DNA from 3 places in the Pseudomonas sp. VMV1 genome. Region 1 is predicted to be linked to each of the others. Evidence: predicted binding sites of a transcription regulator. Region 1 holds the regulator's gene; each other region holds the start of a gene.

Region 1 (5,997 bases):
CGCGCCATCAGGCATTCATGGATGTGCGCCGCGTCATGGCCAGGCAATTCCTGCGCGGCCAGTTCGGCGATACGTTCCAGTACGGCGGCTTTGCTGCCACCCGGCGCACCCGTCTGGGTGCGGCCGGGGGTCAGAATATTTTCGAGTCTGATCATAAAGCGGCGATCGAAACCTCAGCGGACGCCGACGCCCTGCTGGCGTTCGATCGATTTTTCCTTGTGTTTAATCAGTTGGCGGTCGAGCTTGTCGGCCAGGAGATCAATGGCGGCATACATGTCATCATGCTCGGCGTTGGCGACCACCGCGGCGCCAGCGACGTGCAGGGTGGCTTCGGCTTTCTGCTTGAGCTTGTCCACTTCCAGAATGACCTGGACGTTGGTAATACGGTCGAAGTGCCGTTCGAGGCGGGCGAGTTTCTCGCCGATGTAGTCACGCAGGGCTTCTGTCACTTCAAGCTGATGGCCACTGATGTTGACTTGCATACCGCTTCTCCTTATTGCCGGGCTGCGATCGGCGAAGCTGCTCGCCGACATGACACGGGTCGATCGAGGCACGGTCACATCAGGACGCGTCAGAGGAGACGCTTGCGTTCGCTGGACGGAGCGATACCCAGGGATTCCCGATACTTAGCCACCGTGCGACGAGCGACTTGTATACCTTGCGATTCCAGTAAACCAGCGATCTTGCTGTCACTCAACGGCTTTTTCGCGTTTTCCGCCGCCACCAATTTCTTGATGATCGCGCGGATCGCGGTGGAGGAGCATTCGCCCCCTTCGGCGGTGCTGACGTGACTGGAGAAGAAATACTTGAGTTCGTAGATGCCACGCGGGGTGTGCATGAACTTCTGGGTGGTCACCCGGGAGATGGTCGACTCGTGCATGCCCACCGCCTCGGCGATGTCGTGCAGGACCAACGGCTTCATGGCCTCTTCGCCGTATTCGAGAAAACCCCGCTGGTGCTCGACGATCTGGGTCGCCACCTTCATCAGGGTCTCGTTGCGGCTCTGCAGGCTCTTGATGAACCAGCGCGCTTCCTGCAGCTGATTGCGCATGTAGGTATTGTCGGCGCTGCTGTCGGCGCGTTTGACGAAGCCCGCATACTGGGGATTCACCCGTAGGCGCGGCATGGATTCCTGATTGAGCTCCACCAGCCAGCGCTCGTTGTGCTTGCGCACGATGACGTCCGGTACCACGTATTCGGCTTCGCCGGACTCGATCTGGGAGCCAGGCCGCGGATGCAGCGTCTGGATCAGCTCGATGATCGGCTTGAGTTCCTCTTCCTTGATCTTCATGCGCCGCATCAGCTGCGCGTAGTCGCGGCTGCCGAGCAGATCCAGGTAGTCACCGACCAGGCGCTTGGCCTCGCCGAGCAAGGGGAGGGTGGCCGGCAGTTGCGCCAGCTGGATCAGCAGGCATTCGCGCAGATTGCGAGCGGCGACGCCGGCGGGCTCGAATTGCTGGACCCGTCGGAGCACCACCTCGACTTCGTCGAGATCGACTTCCAGGTCCGGGTCGAGCGAGGCATGGATGTCTTCGAGGCTTTCCTGCAGGTAACCGTCGGTATCGATGCCATCGATGATGGCCAGCGCGATCAGCCGATCGAGGTCCGACATGGGTGCCAGGTTGAGCTGCCAGAGCAGATGCGTCTGCAGGCTCTCGCCCGCCGAGGTGCGAGTGGTGAAGTCCCACTCGTCGTCGTCACTGCTGGGCAGGCTGCTGGCGCTGGTCTGGTAGATGTCTTCCCAGGCCGTGTCGACCGGCAGCTCGCTGTCGCTGGGGATGCGCTCGCTCCACTCGGATTCGTCGGCCAGCTCGTTGGTGGCGACCGAGGTTTCCTTGAAGGTGGTTTCCATGTTGCCGGAGTTCGCGTGCTCGTCGCTTTCGCCCGAGGCTTCGCTCTGGTCGAAGTCTTCCCCGTCTTCCTGGCGTTCCAGCATCGGATTGGATTCCAGGGCTTCCTGGATTTCCTGCTGCAAATCGAGCGTCGAGAGCTGGAGCAGACGTATGGCTTGTTGCAGCTGCGGCGTCATCGTCAGCTGCTGGCCCATCTTGAGGACTAGCGATGGTTTCATGGCTGCGGAAATACACCTTGTCTACCGACGCGAACAGCGCCACCGAACCTCGCGAACCCTGCGAGCGTTAGCAAATTATATGCCTTGTTTCCCCGGGTTTGCCTAGAGGCGGAATTCGTGGCCCAGATAGACTTCCTTCACCAGGTCGTTGGCAAGGACTTCTTCGGCGGTGCCTTCGGCGATGAGCTGGCCGTCATTGACGATATAGGCCGTTTCGCAGATGGTCAGGGTTTCCCGCACGTTGTGATCGGTGATGAGCACACCGATGCCCTTGGCCTTGAGGTGGCGGATGATCTGCTTGATATCGCCCACCGAGATGGGGTCCACGCCCGCGAAGGGTTCGTCAAGCAGGATGAACTTGGGCGCGGTGGCGAGGGCGCGGGCGATCTCGACACGGCGTCTTTCACCGCCAGACAGGCTCATGCCCCGGTTGTCGCGGATGTGGGTGATGTGGAATTCCTGCAGCAGGCTTTCCAGCTCGCGCAGTCGTCCGGCCTTGTCCAGGTCCTTGCGGGTTTCCAGGATGCCAAGGATGTTGTCGGCCACGGTCAGCTTGCGAAAGATCGAGGCTTCCTGGGGCAGATAGCCGATCCCGGCACGGGCGCGGCCATGCATGGGCAGCGCGGTGACATCCTGGTCGTCGATCAGCACGCGACCCTGATCCGCCTTGACCAGGCCGACGATCATGTAGAAGCAGGTGGTCTTGCCGGCGCCGTTCGGGCCGAGCAGGCCGACGATCTGGCCGCTGTCGATGCTGACGCTGACATCACGAACGACCTGACGACCCTTGTAGCTCTTGGCCAGATGCTGGGCTTTGAGCGTGACCGTCATTGTTTCTGCCCCGACTGCTGCTGATCCTTGGGCTGGATGACCATGTCGATCCGCGGCCGCGGCGTGGTGACCTTGCTGCCGTTGGCCCGTCCCGCATTGACGATCTGGCGCTGGGTGTCGTAGACGATCTTCTCGCCTTCGAAGGTGTTGCCCTGTTGGACCACCTTGGCCTGGTCGATCAGGATGATGCGGTTTTCCTGGGCGAAGTATTGGATGGTCAGGCCATAGGCCTTGACGATGTCCTTGTCCGCCGAGGGTTTCTGCTCGTAGTAGGCCGGTTTGCCCACTGCGGTGGCGACCTTGATATTGCCCTGGTTGTCCTGGGTCAAGGTCACGGTATTGCCGGTGATCTTCATGCTGCCCTGGGTGATGACCACGTCTCCGCGATACACGGCCACGCCCTGCTTGTCATCGAGCTCGGCGCTGTCGGCCTGCACGCGGATCGGCTGGGTGCGATCGGTCGGCAGGGCCCAAGCCGCGGCACTGCCCAAGGTGGCGCCGAGGGTGAACAGGAAGGGGAGGGTTTTAACGAACCTCATGCTGGCCTCTTACGTTGGACAGCAGGAGCATTCTGCCGTCTTCTAGATACGCTTTCATGCCATTGGCCGTGGTCACCCCATTGGCGGCCTCGATTCTAACGGCTTGCTCGGTTTGCGCATATTGTTTGTCAGGAAAGACGGTCATGCGGGTGGTGGTCAATACCACCGGGCGGCCTTTCGCGTCGGTACGTTCCACACGCACGTCATCGATCAGCTCCGCCTGACTGCCACCGGGGGCGACCTCGGCGCGGGCACTGCGAATGTGCCAGGGAAAGTCGGTGCCACGAAAGGCCAGCATGTCGGGCCGGGTCACCAGGGTGACGTCGGTGGCCTTGACGTGTTCGCTGCGCTCGGCCTTGAGTTCGTACTGGATCTTGCCGTCCAGGCGATACTGAATCGTCCGGGTATTGAGAGCATAACCGTCGATGGCACTGTCTTGCGGGGTCGATGACGCTGGAGCATCGACGAAGCGCTGCGGCAGGATGTTCCAGTAGCCGATCGCGATGAGCGCGGCGGCGATCAGGACCAACAGCACGGGTCGGCGCAAGCTGCGAAACATGAGGGTACCTGTGGTGGGCCGCACGGGGCGGCGGGTTGAACACGAATTGTGGGCGTATTTAGTCGGTCAGTATAACCTGGCCTACAGCACCCCGGCGCGTAGCAGGTCACCCATGTTGAGCGCGCCGACCGGGCGCCGCTCGTCATCGATCACCACCAGCGCATTGATCTTGTGCTCTTCCATGATCTTCAGCGCCTCCGCCGCGAGCATCTGGGCCCTGGCGGTTCGACCGCCGCGGGTCATCACGGTTGCGATGGGCGTGGTCCGGACATCGATACCGCGATCCAGGGCGCGCCGCAGATCGCCATCGGTGAAGATGCCGGCGAGGCGGCCATCGGCGCCCAGCACACTGGTCATGCCCAGCCCCTTGCGCGACATCTCCAGCAGGGCGTCGGATACCAGGGTGTCCTCGCTGACCTGTGGCAGATCGACGCCGGCATGCATGACGTCTTCCACCTTCAGCAACAGGCGGCGACCCAGGGCTCCGCCTGGATGGGAAAAGGCGAAGTCCTCGGCGGTGAAGCCGCGGGCTTCGAGCAGGGCGATGGCCAGGGCGTCGCCCAGGACCAGGGCGACGGTGGTGGAGGAGGTGGGTGCCAGGTTGAGCGGGCAGGCCTCGGTGGCGACGCTGGTGTCCAGGTTGACGTCCGCCGCCTTCGCCAGGGGCGAGGTGGGATTGCCGGCGAGGCTGATCAGGGGAACGCCCAGGCGCTTGATCAGTGGCAGCAGCGTCAGGATCTCGCTGGAGGTGCCCGATTGGGAGATGGCGATGATGACGTCGTCGCGGGTGATCATGCCCATGTCACCATGGCTGGCTTCGGCTGGATGCACGAAGAACGCCGGGCTGCCGGTACTGGCCAGGGTGGCGGCGATCTTGTTGCCGACATGGCCGGACTTGCCCATGCCCAGCACCACGATGCGACCACGGCAGGCGAGCAGCAGGCGGCAGGCCTGGGCAAAGCTCGCGTCGACGCGGTCACCCAGGGCGGCCACTGCCGCTCGCTCTACATCTATGGTGCGCTTGGCGGACGCGATGAAATCTATTGAGTCGGACATGGGTCAGAAGGCAGGTGACGGGACAATCGGAAATTATATGCGCAAAGCCGCGACACTCAGCAACGTCGCCCGCAGGTCAGAGGTCTCAGCGGCAACGAATGGTATAGTGCCGCCCTTTTGCCGGGGCCATCGAGCGCGAAAGCCGCGTGCCCTGACGCGGCGGAGCGGCGTCTCCCTGCACAGAGTTGAACCTTAGGAGTCTTGATGACCGTCGATAGCCCGTACGCCGTGGAGCTAAAGGGCGTTTCCTTCAAGCGCGGCACGCGTCTCATCTACGACCGTGTCGATATCCGTATCCCGCGGGGCAAGGTCACCGGGATCATGGGGCCGTCCGGCAGTGGCAAGACCACCCTGTTGCGCCTCATCGCTGCCCAGCTGCGGCCGAGCAGTGGCGAGATCTGGGTCAATGGCGCCAATCTGCCGCAGCTGTCCCGTGGCGAGCTGTTCGAGATGCGCCGACAGATGGGGGTGCTGTTCCAGAGCGGGGCGCTGTTCACCGATCTCGATGTCTTCGAGAACGTGGCCTTCCCGCTGCGGGTGCACACCAAGCTGCCCGAGGAGATGATCCGCGACATCGTCCTGCTCAAACTGCAGGCAGTAGGCCTGCGCGGGGCAGTCGAACTGATGCCGGACGAACTCTCCGGCGGCATGAAGCGCCGGGTCGCCCTGGCGCGGGCCATCGCCCTGGATCCACAAATCCTCATGTACGACGAGCCCTTCGTTGGCCAGGACCCCATCGCCATGGGCGTTCTGGTACGGCTGATCCGGCTGCTCAACCAGGCCCTTGGGCTGACCAGCATCGTGGTCTCCCACGACCTGGCCGAGACGGCCAGTATCGCCGACTACCTCTATGTGGTCGGCGATACCAAGGTGCTGGGGCAGGGCACGCCAAAGGAACTGCGCGAATCGCCGGATCCTCGGGTTCGCCAGTTCATGCAGGG
Region 2 (5,997 bases), on a different contig from region 1:
GCACAGCATGCAGGTGGTGGGGCATGCCACGCTGCTGCTGGCGCTGGGATTGTTGATCATCGCGGCCGTGGACGTACCCTTCCAGATCTTCAGCAATCGCAAGAAACTGATGATGACCAAGCAGGAGATCAAGGACGAATACAAGGACAGCGAGGGCAAGCCGGAGGTCAAGGGCAAGATCCGCCAGATGCAGCGGCAGATGGCGCAGCAGCGGATGATGGCCGAGGTGCCCAATGCCGATGTGGTCATCACCAACCCGACCCACTTCGCCGTGGCCCTCAAGTACGATGCGGCCAAGGGCGGGGCGCCGGTCCTGGTGGCCAAGGGCAGCGATTTCACCGCGCTGAAGATTCGCGAGATCGCCCAGGAACACCAGGTCTCGCTGCTGGAGTCACCCGGCCTGGCGCGGGCAGTGTATTACTCAACCGATGTGGATCAGGAGATTCCGGCCGGGCTCTATGTGGCCGTGGCTCAGGTCCTGGCCTATGTCTATCAGCTCAGGCAATTCCGCGCCGGACGTGGCCGCAAGCCCAAGCTGTCAGACCTGCCCATCCCGCCGGATCTGCGGCGGGACGAGGAGGGGAAGGCGCCTACTTGATGACGCCGCAGGCGACGCGGGCGCCGCCACCGCCCAGGGGCTTGGGCTGATCGGAGTAGTTGTCGCCTCCGGCATGTACCATCAGGGCATGGCCCTTGATCTCTTCGAGACGCTTGATGCGTGGCGCCAGTACCGGCTGAGTGGCCTGGCCGTCTGCGGTCACATAGAGCGCCGGCAGTTCGCCCAGGTGGCCATCGTCCGACCAGGGCGCGCTGTGCTTGCCGGTGTTGCGCGGATCAAGATGACCATCCGCGGCGCCGCCAGCGGTCAGGGTGCCATTCACCTCGGCCGGGCCGCAGTTGGGCTTGGTATGGACGTGAAAACCATGGATCCCCGGCTCCAGGCCCTTGAGGTCGGGGGTGAAGACCAGGCCATATTTCGAGCGGGTCACCTGCACGCTGCCGACGCTTTCACCCACACCGTCGGTCGTGACCTTGTTCACGGGAATCGTCAAAGATTCAGCCGCCTGGGCAGTGCCGGCCAGGCAGGTGGCCAACAGCGTCGCGGTCCAGATTTTCATCATGATGCTCCTCGGATAGGCGCGCTAGCGCAGGTCCCTAGACAGACTCGCGTCTTTCACCTGGGGTTCAGCCCGCCGCTCCACCGATCCGTAACCAGTCCTGTATCGCCTCCGGAAAACCTTGCGGATTCAAGCTGTTGGGCAGTTGGCCCGGAGCTTGCTCAGGCCCCTGCGAACAGTGCGCTGCGTCAACTTTCCGTGACGACGGCACCGGCAAGCGAGGAATGGGTGTGAAAGTCGATAAATCCCTGATGATGGGCAACATGCGCGGTCTAGCTCGCGGCAACCTGGGCGTGCCGCTGGCCGTCCTGGCGATGCTCGCCATGATGACCCTGCCGATGCCGCCGTTCCTGCTGGACGTGCTGTTCACCTTCAACATCGCCCTGTCGATCGTGGTCCTGCTGGTCAGCGTCTACGCCTTGCGGCCGCTGGACTTCGCCGTCTTCCCGACCATCCTGCTGGTGTCGACCCTGTTGCGCCTGGCGCTGAACGTGGCCTCGAGCCGCGTGGTGTTGCTGCACGGCCAGGATGGCCACGACGCCGCGGGCAAGGTCATCCAGGCCTTCGGTGAGGTGGTGGTCGGCGGCAACTACGTGGTCGGTGCGGTGGTGTTCGCCATCCTCATGATCATCAACTTCGTGGTGGTGACCAAGGGTGCCGGCCGCATCTCCGAGGTGTCGGCGCGCTTCACCCTGGATGCCATGCCCGGCAAGCAGATGGCCATCGATGCCGACCTCAACGCTGGCATCATCGACCAGAACGAAGCCAAGAAGCGCCGGACCGAAGTGGGTCAGGAAGCCGATTTCTACGGCTCCATGGACGGTGCCAGCAAGTTCGTGCGCGGTGACGCCGTCGCCGGCCTGCTGATCCTCTTCATCAACCTCATCGGCGGCATGGCCATCGGCATGGCCCAGCACAGTCTGTCGTTCGGCGACGCTGCCCGCATCTACGCCCTGCTGACCATCGGTGACGGCCTGGTGGCCCAGGTCCCGTCGCTGCTGCTGTCGGTCGCCGCGGCCATCATGGTGACCCGCGTCTCTTCCGCCGAGGACATGGGTCAGCAAGTCAATCGTCAGATGTTTGCCTCGCCCAAGGCGCTGGCGGTATCGGCCTTCATCATCATCGCCATGGGCCTGGTGCCGGGCATGCCGCACCTGCCGTTCCTTGGTCTGGGCGGTGGTGCCGCCGCCGGTGCCTGGCTGATCTACAAGCGTCAGCGCCAGGCCAAGCAGACCGCCGAAGTCGAAGCCAAGAAGCAGCAGGACCTGGCTCCCGTGCAGCGCCCGGCCGAGGCCAAGGAGCTAGGTTGGGACGACGTGACCCCGGTGGACATGGTGGGTCTGGAAGTCGGCTACCGGCTGATCCCCATGGTTGATCGCAACCAGGGTGGTCAACTGCTGGCGCGGATCAAGGGCGTGCGCAAGAAGCTGTCCCAGGACCTCGGCTTTCTTATGCCTTCGGTCCATATTCGCGACAACCTGGACCTGCTGCCCAATGCCTATCGTTTGACGTTGATGGGCGTGAGCGTGGCCGAGGCCGAGATCTATCCCGACCGCGAACTGGCGATCAACCCCGGTCAGGTCTATGGCTCCCTCAATGGCGTCGCCGCCAAGGATCCGGCATTCGGTCTGGAAGCCGTCTGGATCGACGTCACCCAGCGTGATCAGGCCCAATCCCTGGGTTACACCGTGGTGGACGCCAGTACCGTGGTCGCCACCCACCTAAACCAGATCCTCTTCAAGCATGCCCACGAGCTGATTGGTCACGAAGAAGTCCAGCAATTGCTGCAGGTGCTGGCCAAGAGTTCGCCCAAGCTGGCCGAAGAATTGGTGCCCGGCATCGTCTCCCTGTCGACCCTGCTCAAGATCCTCCAGCAGCTGCTGCAGGAGCAGGTACCGGTCCGCGACATCCGCACCATCGCCGAAGCCATCGCCAACGTCGGTCCGCGGAGTCAAGATCCCGCCGCCATCGCCGGTGCCGTACGGGTCGCGTTGTCCCGCGCAATCGTCCAGAACATCGTAGGAATGGAGCCTGAGCTGCCTGTTATCACCCTTGAGCCAAGGTTGGAACAGATGTTGCTAAGTAGTATGCAGAAGGCCGGTCAGGGCGCCGAGGACGGTATGTTCCTTGAGCCTGGCATGGCTGAAAAACTGCAGCGTTCCCTTATCGAGGCAGCGCAGCGTCAGGAAATGATGGGTAAGCCAGTGGTGCTGCTGGTAGCTGGTGCGATCCGCGGGATGATGTCCCGCTTCGCCCGGATGGCAGCGCCGAACATGAGTGTACTGGCCTACCAGGAAATTCCGGACAACAAGCAGGTCACCATCGTCGCTACCGTTGGCCAGAATGGCTGAGGTCTAGATCATGCAAGTCAAACGTTTCTTCGCTGCCGATATGCGTCAAGCCATGAAGCTGGTACGCGACGAGCTGGGCCCTGATGCCGCCATCCTCAGCAACCGCCGGGTCGCCGGCGGGGTCGAGCTGACCGCGGCGCTGGACTACCAGGCTCCGGCACCGGCTGCGCCCAACGCGGAGCTGCAGGCGGAGTTGCGCAAGACCCATGCGAAGATCGCCCAGGCCCATGCCGACCTCAGCATCCGCGCGCCGGGCGTGCCCTCGGCCGCGCCCAAGGACAAGCAGCTGCTCGGCGCCATCAGTGCTGCCGACAGTCGTCGCGAGCCGGTGATCGCCCCGCCGCGTGCCCCCCAACCGGCTGCTGCGGCAGCTGCCGCCAGCGCCGCGCCGGAAGACCGCCGCGCCCTGGAAGCCATGCGCAGCGAACTCAGTGGCCTGCGTGAACTGCTGGAAGTCCAGCTGGGCTCCATGGCCTGGACGCAGGTGCAGTCCACCCGTCCGGAGCAGGCCGGCCTCTGGCGCCGTCTGCAACGCATGGGGCTGCCGGCCGACCTGGCCCGCCACCTGCTCGACAGCGTGGCCAAGATCCAGGACCCGCGCCATGCCTGGCGCATGCTGCTGGCCAACTTCGCCCAGCTGGCCAAGACCACTGACGCCAAGATTTTGGAGGAGGGCGGCATCGTCGCCTTCGTCGGCCCGGCCGGAATGGGCAAGACCACCACCCTGGCCAAGCTCGCCGCCAACTACGTGCTCAAGTACGGTCCCCAGAGTCTGGCGCTGGTCAGCATGGACAGCTTCCGCATCGGTGCCCAGGAGCAGATCAAGACCCTGGGCCGCATCCTCGACGTACCGGTGACCCTGGTCGATCCGGGCCAGTCCCTGGCGCAGGCCCTGGCGCCCCTGGCACGCAAGCGTCTGGTGCTGATCGATACCGCGGGCATGCCCGCCAACGATCCGGCGCTCAAGGCGCAGCTCGAAGCCCTGGCGAACCGCCAGCTGAAGATTCGCAATTACCTGGTGCTGGGTGTCACCAGCCAGAGCCAGGTGCTCAAGGCGGCCTATCACAGCTATCGGCGCTGCGGTCTGAGCGGCTGCGTGCTGACCAAGCTGGACGAGGCCGCCAGCCTCGGCGAAGCCCTGGGCCTGGCCATCAGCCAGCGCCTGCCGGTGGCCTACATCGCCGATGGTCCGCGCATCCCGGACGATCTACATCAGGCCCGCAGCCACCAGCTGGTGAGCCGCGCCGTGAGCCTGCAGGCGTCCGAAGAGCCGAGCGAAGAAACCATGGCCGGCATGTTCGCCGGCCTGTATCAGAGCAATGCCCGCCGCGCCGGTTAGCGCCGACGAACGGTGGTGGTGCATCGCATGCCTGGGCACGCCAAATGCACTTGGTCTAAAGTGTGACGGATTTCAATCAAAGGTATCAGGCAATGGGTAGCATGCATCCCGTCCAAGTCATAGCGGTCACGGGCGGTAAAGGCGGTGTCGGCAAGACCAATGTGTCGGTCAACCTGGCCTTGGCCCTGGCCGATATCGGGCGGCGCGTCATGCTGCTCGACGCCGACCTGGGCCTTGCCAACATCGACGTTCTGCTCGGGCTGTCGCCCAAGCGCACCTTGGCCGACGTCATTTCCGGCGAGTGTGAGCTGCGCGACGTGCTGCTGCACGGGCCGGGCGGCATCCGCATCGTCCCGGCAGCCTCGGGCACCCAGGCGATGGTCAATCTGACGCCGGCCCAGCATGCCGGTCTGATCCAGGCCTTCAGCGACATCAGCGAGAACCTCGACGTGCTCATCGTCGATACCGCTGCCGGCATCGGCGACCAGGTGGTCAGCTTCGTCCGCGCCGCCCAGGAAGTCCTGGTCGTGGTGTGCGACGAGCCCACCTCCATCACTGATGCCTACGCCCTGATCAAGCTGCTCAATCGCGACCATGGCGTCACCCGTTTCCGGGTGTTGGCGAATATGGCGCTGACACCCCAGGAAGGCCGCAATCTCTTTGCTAAGCTGACCAAGGTGACCGACAGATTCCTGGATGTCGCCTTGCAATACGTGGGCGCCATTCCGTTCGATGAAGCGGTGCGCAAAGCGGTACAGAAACAGCGCCCCGTGTACGAAGCCTTTCCGCGTGCCAAGGCCTCACTGGCCTTTCGTGCGGTGGCTCAGAAAGTCGATGGCTGGCCGCTGCCCGCCAATCCGCGCGGCCATCTCGAGTTCTTTGTCGAGCGCCTTGTGCAACCAGCCATCGGTACCCACGCATGACAGCATCCAGCGGGCTTCGCATGTACAGCAAAACCTCGGAACGTACCCAGCAGGAGCAGCTCATCAACCGCTACGCGCCGTTGGTGAAACGCATCGCCTACCATCTCCTGGCGCGCCTGCCGGCGAGCGTACAGGTCGAAGACCTGATGCAGGCCGGCATGATCGGTCTGCTGGAGGCCTCGCGCAAATACGACGCCGGCAAGGGCGCCAGCTTCGAGACCTACGCTGGCATCCGCATCCGCGGTGCCATGCTCGATGAGGTCCGG
Region 3 (5,997 bases), on a different contig from region 1:
GCGGCTGCTCGGTCGTTTGCAGGGTGCCCTGGGTAAAGGTTTTCTGGGTGCCGACGATACGCACACCGGTACCCAGTTGCAGGCCCGAGGGCAGCTCGCTGTCCTGGGTGGACTGCGCACCGGGCTGGCGACGGATCTGATAGAGCAGGTCCTGGAATTCGGCGCGGTCGCGCTTGAAGCCGGTCGTCGAGACGTTGGCCAGGTTGTTGGAGATGGTCGTCAGGTTGGTGTCCTGAGCGGCCAGACCAGTCTTGGCGACATAGAGGGCGGAAATCATCGTTTTTCTCCTTCGGCGCCAGGAATCAGGCGTCAACAGCGTTCAATCAGCTGAATTGCAAAACCTTTGCCATGGACGCGTCGTTGTCCTCAGCGGATTTCATCATCTTGATCTGCAGTTCGAATTGCTTCGAAAGCGAGAGGATCGAGGTCATCTCCTCCACCGCACTGACGTTGCTCGACTCAGTGAAACCGGACACCACCTGGACGCCAGCGTCCGCTGCCGCAGGCTTGCCGTCCTTGGTGCGGATGGTCCCGTCCAGGCCCTTCTCGAGATTCTTCGGATCCGGATTGACCAGTTTGATGCGATCGATGACCGCCAGGGCATTGGTGTTTTCCCCGGCGCCGCGAACGGTGATGGAGCCATCCTGGCCGATCTCGATCTGCTGATTGGGCGGTACGGCGATCGGCCCACCATTGCCGAGCACCGGCAAATCGTTGCCGGTACGCAGCATGCCCAGAGCGTCCACCTTGAGGCTGCCGGTACGGACGTAGGCCTCCTTGCCATCCGCGCCCTGCACCGCGATCCAGCCATTGCCCTGGATAGCGACGTCGAGATCCCGACCGGTTTCCTGCAGAGTGCCTGGAGTGAAGTCGGTCCCCGGACGCTCGCTCATGGAATAGACCCGCGAGGGGTAGCTCTCGCCGAAGGTCTGCATGGAACGCGCCTGCTCGAAATCCCGACGAAAGCCACTGGTGGAGATGTTGGCGAGGTTGTTGGAATGCGCCTGGATGGCCATGGTGTTCTGGCTGGCGCCGGTCATGGCGAGATATAGCAATCGGTCCATAGGGTCCTCGCAGGGCGATCAATATCGCTACAGGTCTGAAACTGTCCAGACCTCTTCAGCAAGGCACGTGCCATTTCCAGCATTTCATTGATTTAAAAAGAAAAAGCCCTCGCAAGGAGGGCTTTTTCACAGCGACCGTCAAAGAACCGTTAGCGGATCTGGATGATGGTCTGCGACAGCGTGTTTTCCGTCTCGATGGTCTTGGCGTTGGCCTGGTAGTTACGCTGGGCCACGATCAGATTGACCAGCTGGGTACTGAGATCGACGTTGGAAGCCTCCAGCGAGCCCGAGGTCAGGGTTCCCAGCGTGCCCGAGGCCGGCGTCCCCACCACCGCCTGGCCGGAGGTGGACGACTGGGCGAAGGTGTTGCTGCCCAGCGGGGTCAGGCCCTGGTTGTTGGCGAAACTGGCCAGGATCACCTGGCCGATCACCTTGGACTGGCTGTTGGTGAAGCTCGCGTAGAGCTTGCCTTCGGTATCGATGGACAGGCCCGACAGTTGGCCGGTGGTGTAGCCATCCTGGGATTTGCTGGTCACCGCGAAGGCGGTCGCGGTCTGCGTGGTGCTGCTCAGGTCGATGGCGATACCGGTGGTGGAGGCGGACGCGCCGTTGGCCCCATAGGTCTTGGGCGTGGTGGAGGCGTTGGTCACGGTGGCCGGCACCCAGTTGTTCAGCGCGAACTTGCCGGTGCTGGTGACGGTGAGGCCGGTACCGCCCGTGGCGCTGAGCTTGCCGGTGCTGTCGAACGTCAGGGTGTTGCTCAGGGGCGTGGTGGACGTCGGGTCGGCCGGGTTGCGCCCGTCGACCAGGCTGTACATGTTCCAGGTGTTGGTGCCGGTCTTGGCGAAGTAGTACGTCAAGGTATGGGCGTTGCCCTGGGAGTCGTAGATGCTGGTGGACGTCGAGTTGTTGAAGCTGGTGGCATCGCTGGGGTCGAAGGTGGCCGTGGTGGGAACGGTCGCCGACGAGTTGAGACTCAACACCTCGGTGTCCTTGGTCGTGGCCTTGGGCGCCTGGTTGGTGGTGTCGATCTTCAGGTTGGTGGCGATGCCGCTGATCACGTTGCCATCGCTGTCCGCCGCGTAGCCGCGCAGGTTGTAGCCGGAGTTGTTGACCACGAAGCCATTGGCGTCGGTCTTGAAGGTGCCGTCTCGCGAATAGAGGTTGGAGCCGTTGTTGTTCATGACGAAGAAGCCGCCGCCATTGATCGCCATGTCCAGGGCGTTGCCGGTGCTGGTCACGTTGCCCTGGGTGAATTGCTGGGCCACGGCCGCGGTCCGCACGCCGGCGCCGGGCTGGTTGGAACTCGACCCCAGGTACATGGAGCTGGAATAGACATCGGCGAATTCGGCGCGCGAGGACTTGAAGCCCGTGGTGCCCACGTTGGCGATGTTGTTGCCGGTCACGCTGAGATCGGTGGCGGCGGCATTGAGGCCACTGAGGCCGACGTTGAAGCTCATGGTTGTACTCCTGTCCGGCGGGGCCGGCTCACTGGCCTATGGTCTTGACGTTCGCCAAGGCGACGTTGGTGCCGTCGGCGAGATTGAGGGTCATGTCGCTGCCGCTGGTCCCCAGGGTCACGCTGCTCACGGTATTCGGCAGGTAGGTCGTCAGCGCCGTGGAGGTGCCACCGATCGCGGCCGTGGCTTTGAAGGTGTAGGTGCCGGACGCCAGCGTCTGGCCGGAGCTGTCCTTGCCATCCCAGCTGAAGGAGTGGCTACCAGCGCTACTGGCGTTCAGGGGAATGGTGTCGACCAGGGAGCCGGCGCTGTTGTAGACGCCCACCGAGAGATCACTGCCGGACGACGGCAGCACCACGCTGCCGGTCATGCCGGAGGTGGTATCGACCACCGCCGTGCTGCCGGCGGCGATCACCGAGCGACCGACCAGCGAAGAGGCCTGCAGCGCCTGGGAAGAGTTGTAGTTGCTGACGATGGAATCCACCGAGGTATTGAGGTTCTGCAAGGACTCGACGCTGCTGAACTGGGCCAGCTGCGCGACGAACTCGGTGTTGTCCTGCGGATTCAGCGGATTCTGGTTGTTGAGCTGGGTGACCAGCAGCTTCAGGAAGTCGTTCTTCCCGAGACTGCTGGTGGTGCTGCCCGAGGTCGTCGCGCCGCTGGACGTCGCCGAGCTGCTCGATACCTTGCTGTTGGACAGCACCGACGACAGCAGCGAGCTGCTACTGGTGGTGGAAGAAGTGGTGGTCATGGCGACTCCCTAGCGATCACTGACCCAGGGTCAGTACCTTCTGCATCATCTGTTTGGCGGTATTCATCATTTCCGCGTTGGTCTGGAAGGCCCGACTGGCGGAGATCATGTCGGCCATTTCCTCCACCACGTTCACGTTCGGGTAATAGACGTAGCCGTCCTTGTCCGCCATGGGATGATGGGGTTCATAGCGCTTCTGCACCTCGCTCTGGTCCTCGACGATGCCCTTCACCTCCACCCCGACCCCGGCCTGGCCCTGGTCATCGAACAGCGAGGAACCGCCCTGGGCCTCGCTGAGCTGGGCAGCGAACACCGGATGGCGGGCCTTGTAGGTCTGGTCGACGCTGGAAGCGACCGACTCGGCGTTGGCCATGTTGCTGGCCACGGTGTTGAGCCGGACGTTCTGGGCGCTCATCGCGCTACCAGCGATGTTGAACAACGAACTCAAGGACATGGTTATTCTCCCTTGATGGCCGACATCAGCCCCTTGAACTTGCTATTGAGCAGCGTGAAGCTGGCCTGGAAGTTCATGGAGTTCTCGGCGTAGTTGGCCTGCTCGACCTGGGCATCCACGGTGTTCTGGTCGACCGATGGCTGGCTGGGAATGCGGTATTTCAGCGCCGCGTCGCCCATGCCCATGTCGAAGCCTTCGGCGGCGATGTGCCGGCTGTTGGTGGTCTCGAGCTGATAGTGCCTGGCGGACCCGGCAGTACCCTTGGCCGCCTGTTCGGCCAGCACCGCACTGAAGTCCAGGTCCCGCGCCTTGTAGCCGGGGGTATCGGCATTGGCCAGGTTGTTGCCCAACACCTCGGCGCGCTGCGAACGGAAATTCAGCGCCTGCTCATGCAACCCGAGTGCTTTGTCGAAATTGATGCTCATGTCGAGAGACCTTTGACGTAGCTTGCAAGCGATCTAGCAAGGCCCGTGCCAGTCTCCAGCATCCATATAAATCAAGGGTTTAGCGCAACGCGGCAGTTAGAACAACGGCAAGCGGCAAGGTTTTTCCGCCGCCTTTGCCGGCCTTGGGATCGGGCGCGGCAAAATTTTGGCGCAAAAAACGCGAATAGTTCAGGTCTGAACGCCGTAGGGTTACCTCGGATTCCCCTAGACAGCTGCCAAATGTCTAATTGCCTAACACAAGCGCAAGAATTCTCGTAACGATCGATATTTAGACCGTGATTTTCGAGTATGTCTTTTTATAATACTCATTGAAGACACTTAGTGTGCTCTAGGCGCTCCTAGGTATCTAATAGAGCACACGAGCAACACGACAGTCTCTAAGAGACGTCCTTTCATGATAAGCGGGTAGCTAAAATAAAATTTAATGTTTCCGCCAACTGCACTCGAAAACGGCCGTAAACAGAGCGTGAGCAGTCTAAGTAAATCCTTGGAAAATCATTTAATAGAGCGCCCGTTCTATGACCTCAAAAAGAATACTCATCGACTATGAGTGCTCCGCGCCGCCACGAGAACTTGGAGAATAACAAAAGAACTCTTTGACCGCGGGCAGTTTCTATCAATGCAATGGCGGACTACTGTCCACCATTGCAAAGAAGAACTTAGACCGAAGACCGCGAGCGGTCGAACATTACGTATCTGCTAGGGGCTATTGTGGCGTACATCAGATAGCGCCCGACGGTAGAGCGTGACCATTTCGTCCAGCAACTCTTGAGCAACATTACAGGCAATCTTTAGTCGGAGCTCTTCAGGGTGGCCAGAACCACACTCTGCCAACTGAGCCAGTAGATCACCTAGCATTGACGCACGAAGATTTGCATCGGCTTCGATGGATCGAGTGGAAAGATCCATTTGGTTAAGCGCGATTGGCTTGCTCGGGAACGGAAGGACAGAGGGCTTCTTCTCAGCCATGGCACACCTCCGTTGCAGGAGTACATGGCATGCAGGTAGCGCCGAGGCGGAGCTCGGGCTTAAAAGGAGATACAGGCATTTTAACTGCTCCTCAGACGATTAAGGAGCCGCCACCCGCCGTTGTCACTCGGTGATGGGAGGCGGACCGTGAGGGGGTGACAAACCGGCGTCCGAGGGAACCGGCCAGGCAAAAGCCTGCCCCACACGGCCCGCCATAGAAAACCACAGATGTAGTCTAGCTACAGCGCTACCGCGCCTCGAACGAATCGGGTTGTCACACCCGGTCGTGGGATTGACCACGACAATGCAAATTTACCGTTTTGGAACGCGCCCTAGCAACCCGGGGCGACGCTAGCTACCTATGACTCATCTAGGTTGGTCTACAGCAGACCGTTTGGTATGCAACAGAAATACGGTAACGGGGCAAATCGGATTTATCCGGGACAGACCAGTTGGTGCCAAAGAGACTCGCCTGGCAGCCGAAAGGCCTTGGTAGGGGAGAGGAAATGGCAAGCTATTCCGCACACGAGCGCTACGCATCGAGTAACTGGTTTACGACGCCAACCGCGCTGCTGGTAGATCCGCGGCTGACCCCGCTGGAGCGCAACGGCTGGCAGGTCTTGCGCATGCTGAGCGGCCCGGATGGGGTTAGTTCGCTTACGAGCCTGAGCCAGCTACGACGCTATCTCACCACCACGCCGTTAGGGCAACGGGCGGGCTATGAGACGGCGCGACGTGTTCTGAAAGTGCTGCGCCTGACGGGTTGGATTACGCTGATCGGTGTACAGCGTGACCCCATGACGGGCAAGGTGATGAGCGAGCGCTACAGGGTGCATGAGCATGCCTTAGCGTT

The links. The regulator sigma-54, encoded in region 1, starts transcription at its own class of promoters, with help from an activator protein. The targets are predictions, from matches to a motif close to ANTGGCATNNANNTTGCTNT.
Region 2: a site for sigma-54 is predicted at 1,263-1,282, ahead of flhA (flagellar biosynthesis protein FlhA). Genes of this name have one in related genera too.
Region 3: a site for sigma-54 is predicted at 4,188-4,207, ahead of flgB (flagellar basal body rod protein FlgB). Genes of this name have one in related genera too.

Annotation. Positions count from the first base shown of each region.
Region 1 covers NZ_JBXGSE010000001.1:262,432-268,428, forward strand. The annotation lists gene ptsN (PTS IIA-like nitrogen regulatory protein PtsN) at 1-155, opposite strand, end outside; gene hpf (ribosome hibernation-promoting factor, HPF/YfiA family) at 174-482, opposite strand; gene ACUCV0_RS01175 (RNA polymerase factor sigma-54) at 572-2,071, opposite strand; gene lptB (LPS export ABC transporter ATP-binding protein) at 2,174-2,902, opposite strand; gene lptA (lipopolysaccharide transport periplasmic protein LptA) at 2,899-3,441, opposite strand; gene lptC (LPS export ABC transporter periplasmic protein LptC) at 3,428-4,000, opposite strand; gene ACUCV0_RS01195 (KpsF/GutQ family sugar-phosphate isomerase) at 4,082-5,056, opposite strand; gene ACUCV0_RS01200 (ATP-binding cassette domain-containing protein) at 5,261-5,997, shown strand, end outside.
Region 2 covers NZ_JBXGSE010000002.1:478,404-484,400, forward strand. The annotation lists gene flhB (flagellar biosynthesis protein FlhB) at 1-598, shown strand, start outside; gene sodC (superoxide dismutase [Cu-Zn] SodC) at 591-1,118, opposite strand; gene flhA (flagellar biosynthesis protein FlhA) at 1,343-3,469, shown strand; gene flhF (flagellar biosynthesis GTPase FlhF) at 3,480-4,808, shown strand; gene fleN (flagellar synthesis regulator FleN) at 4,901-5,731, shown strand; gene fliA (RNA polymerase sigma factor FliA) at 5,728-5,997, shown strand, end outside.
Region 3 covers NZ_JBXGSE010000002.1:391,855-397,851, reverse strand. The annotation lists gene flgG (flagellar basal-body rod protein FlgG) at 1-277, opposite strand, end outside; gene ACUCV0_RS07380 (flagellar basal body rod protein FlgF) at 324-1,064, opposite strand; gene flgE (flagellar hook protein FlgE) at 1,214-2,524, opposite strand; gene ACUCV0_RS07370 (flagellar hook assembly protein FlgD) at 2,553-3,275, opposite strand; gene flgC (flagellar basal body rod protein FlgC) at 3,292-3,729, opposite strand; gene flgB (flagellar basal body rod protein FlgB) at 3,732-4,154, opposite strand; gene ACUCV0_RS07355 (hypothetical protein) at 4,875-5,144, opposite strand; gene ACUCV0_RS07350 (STY4528 family pathogenicity island replication protein) at 5,651-5,997, shown strand, end outside.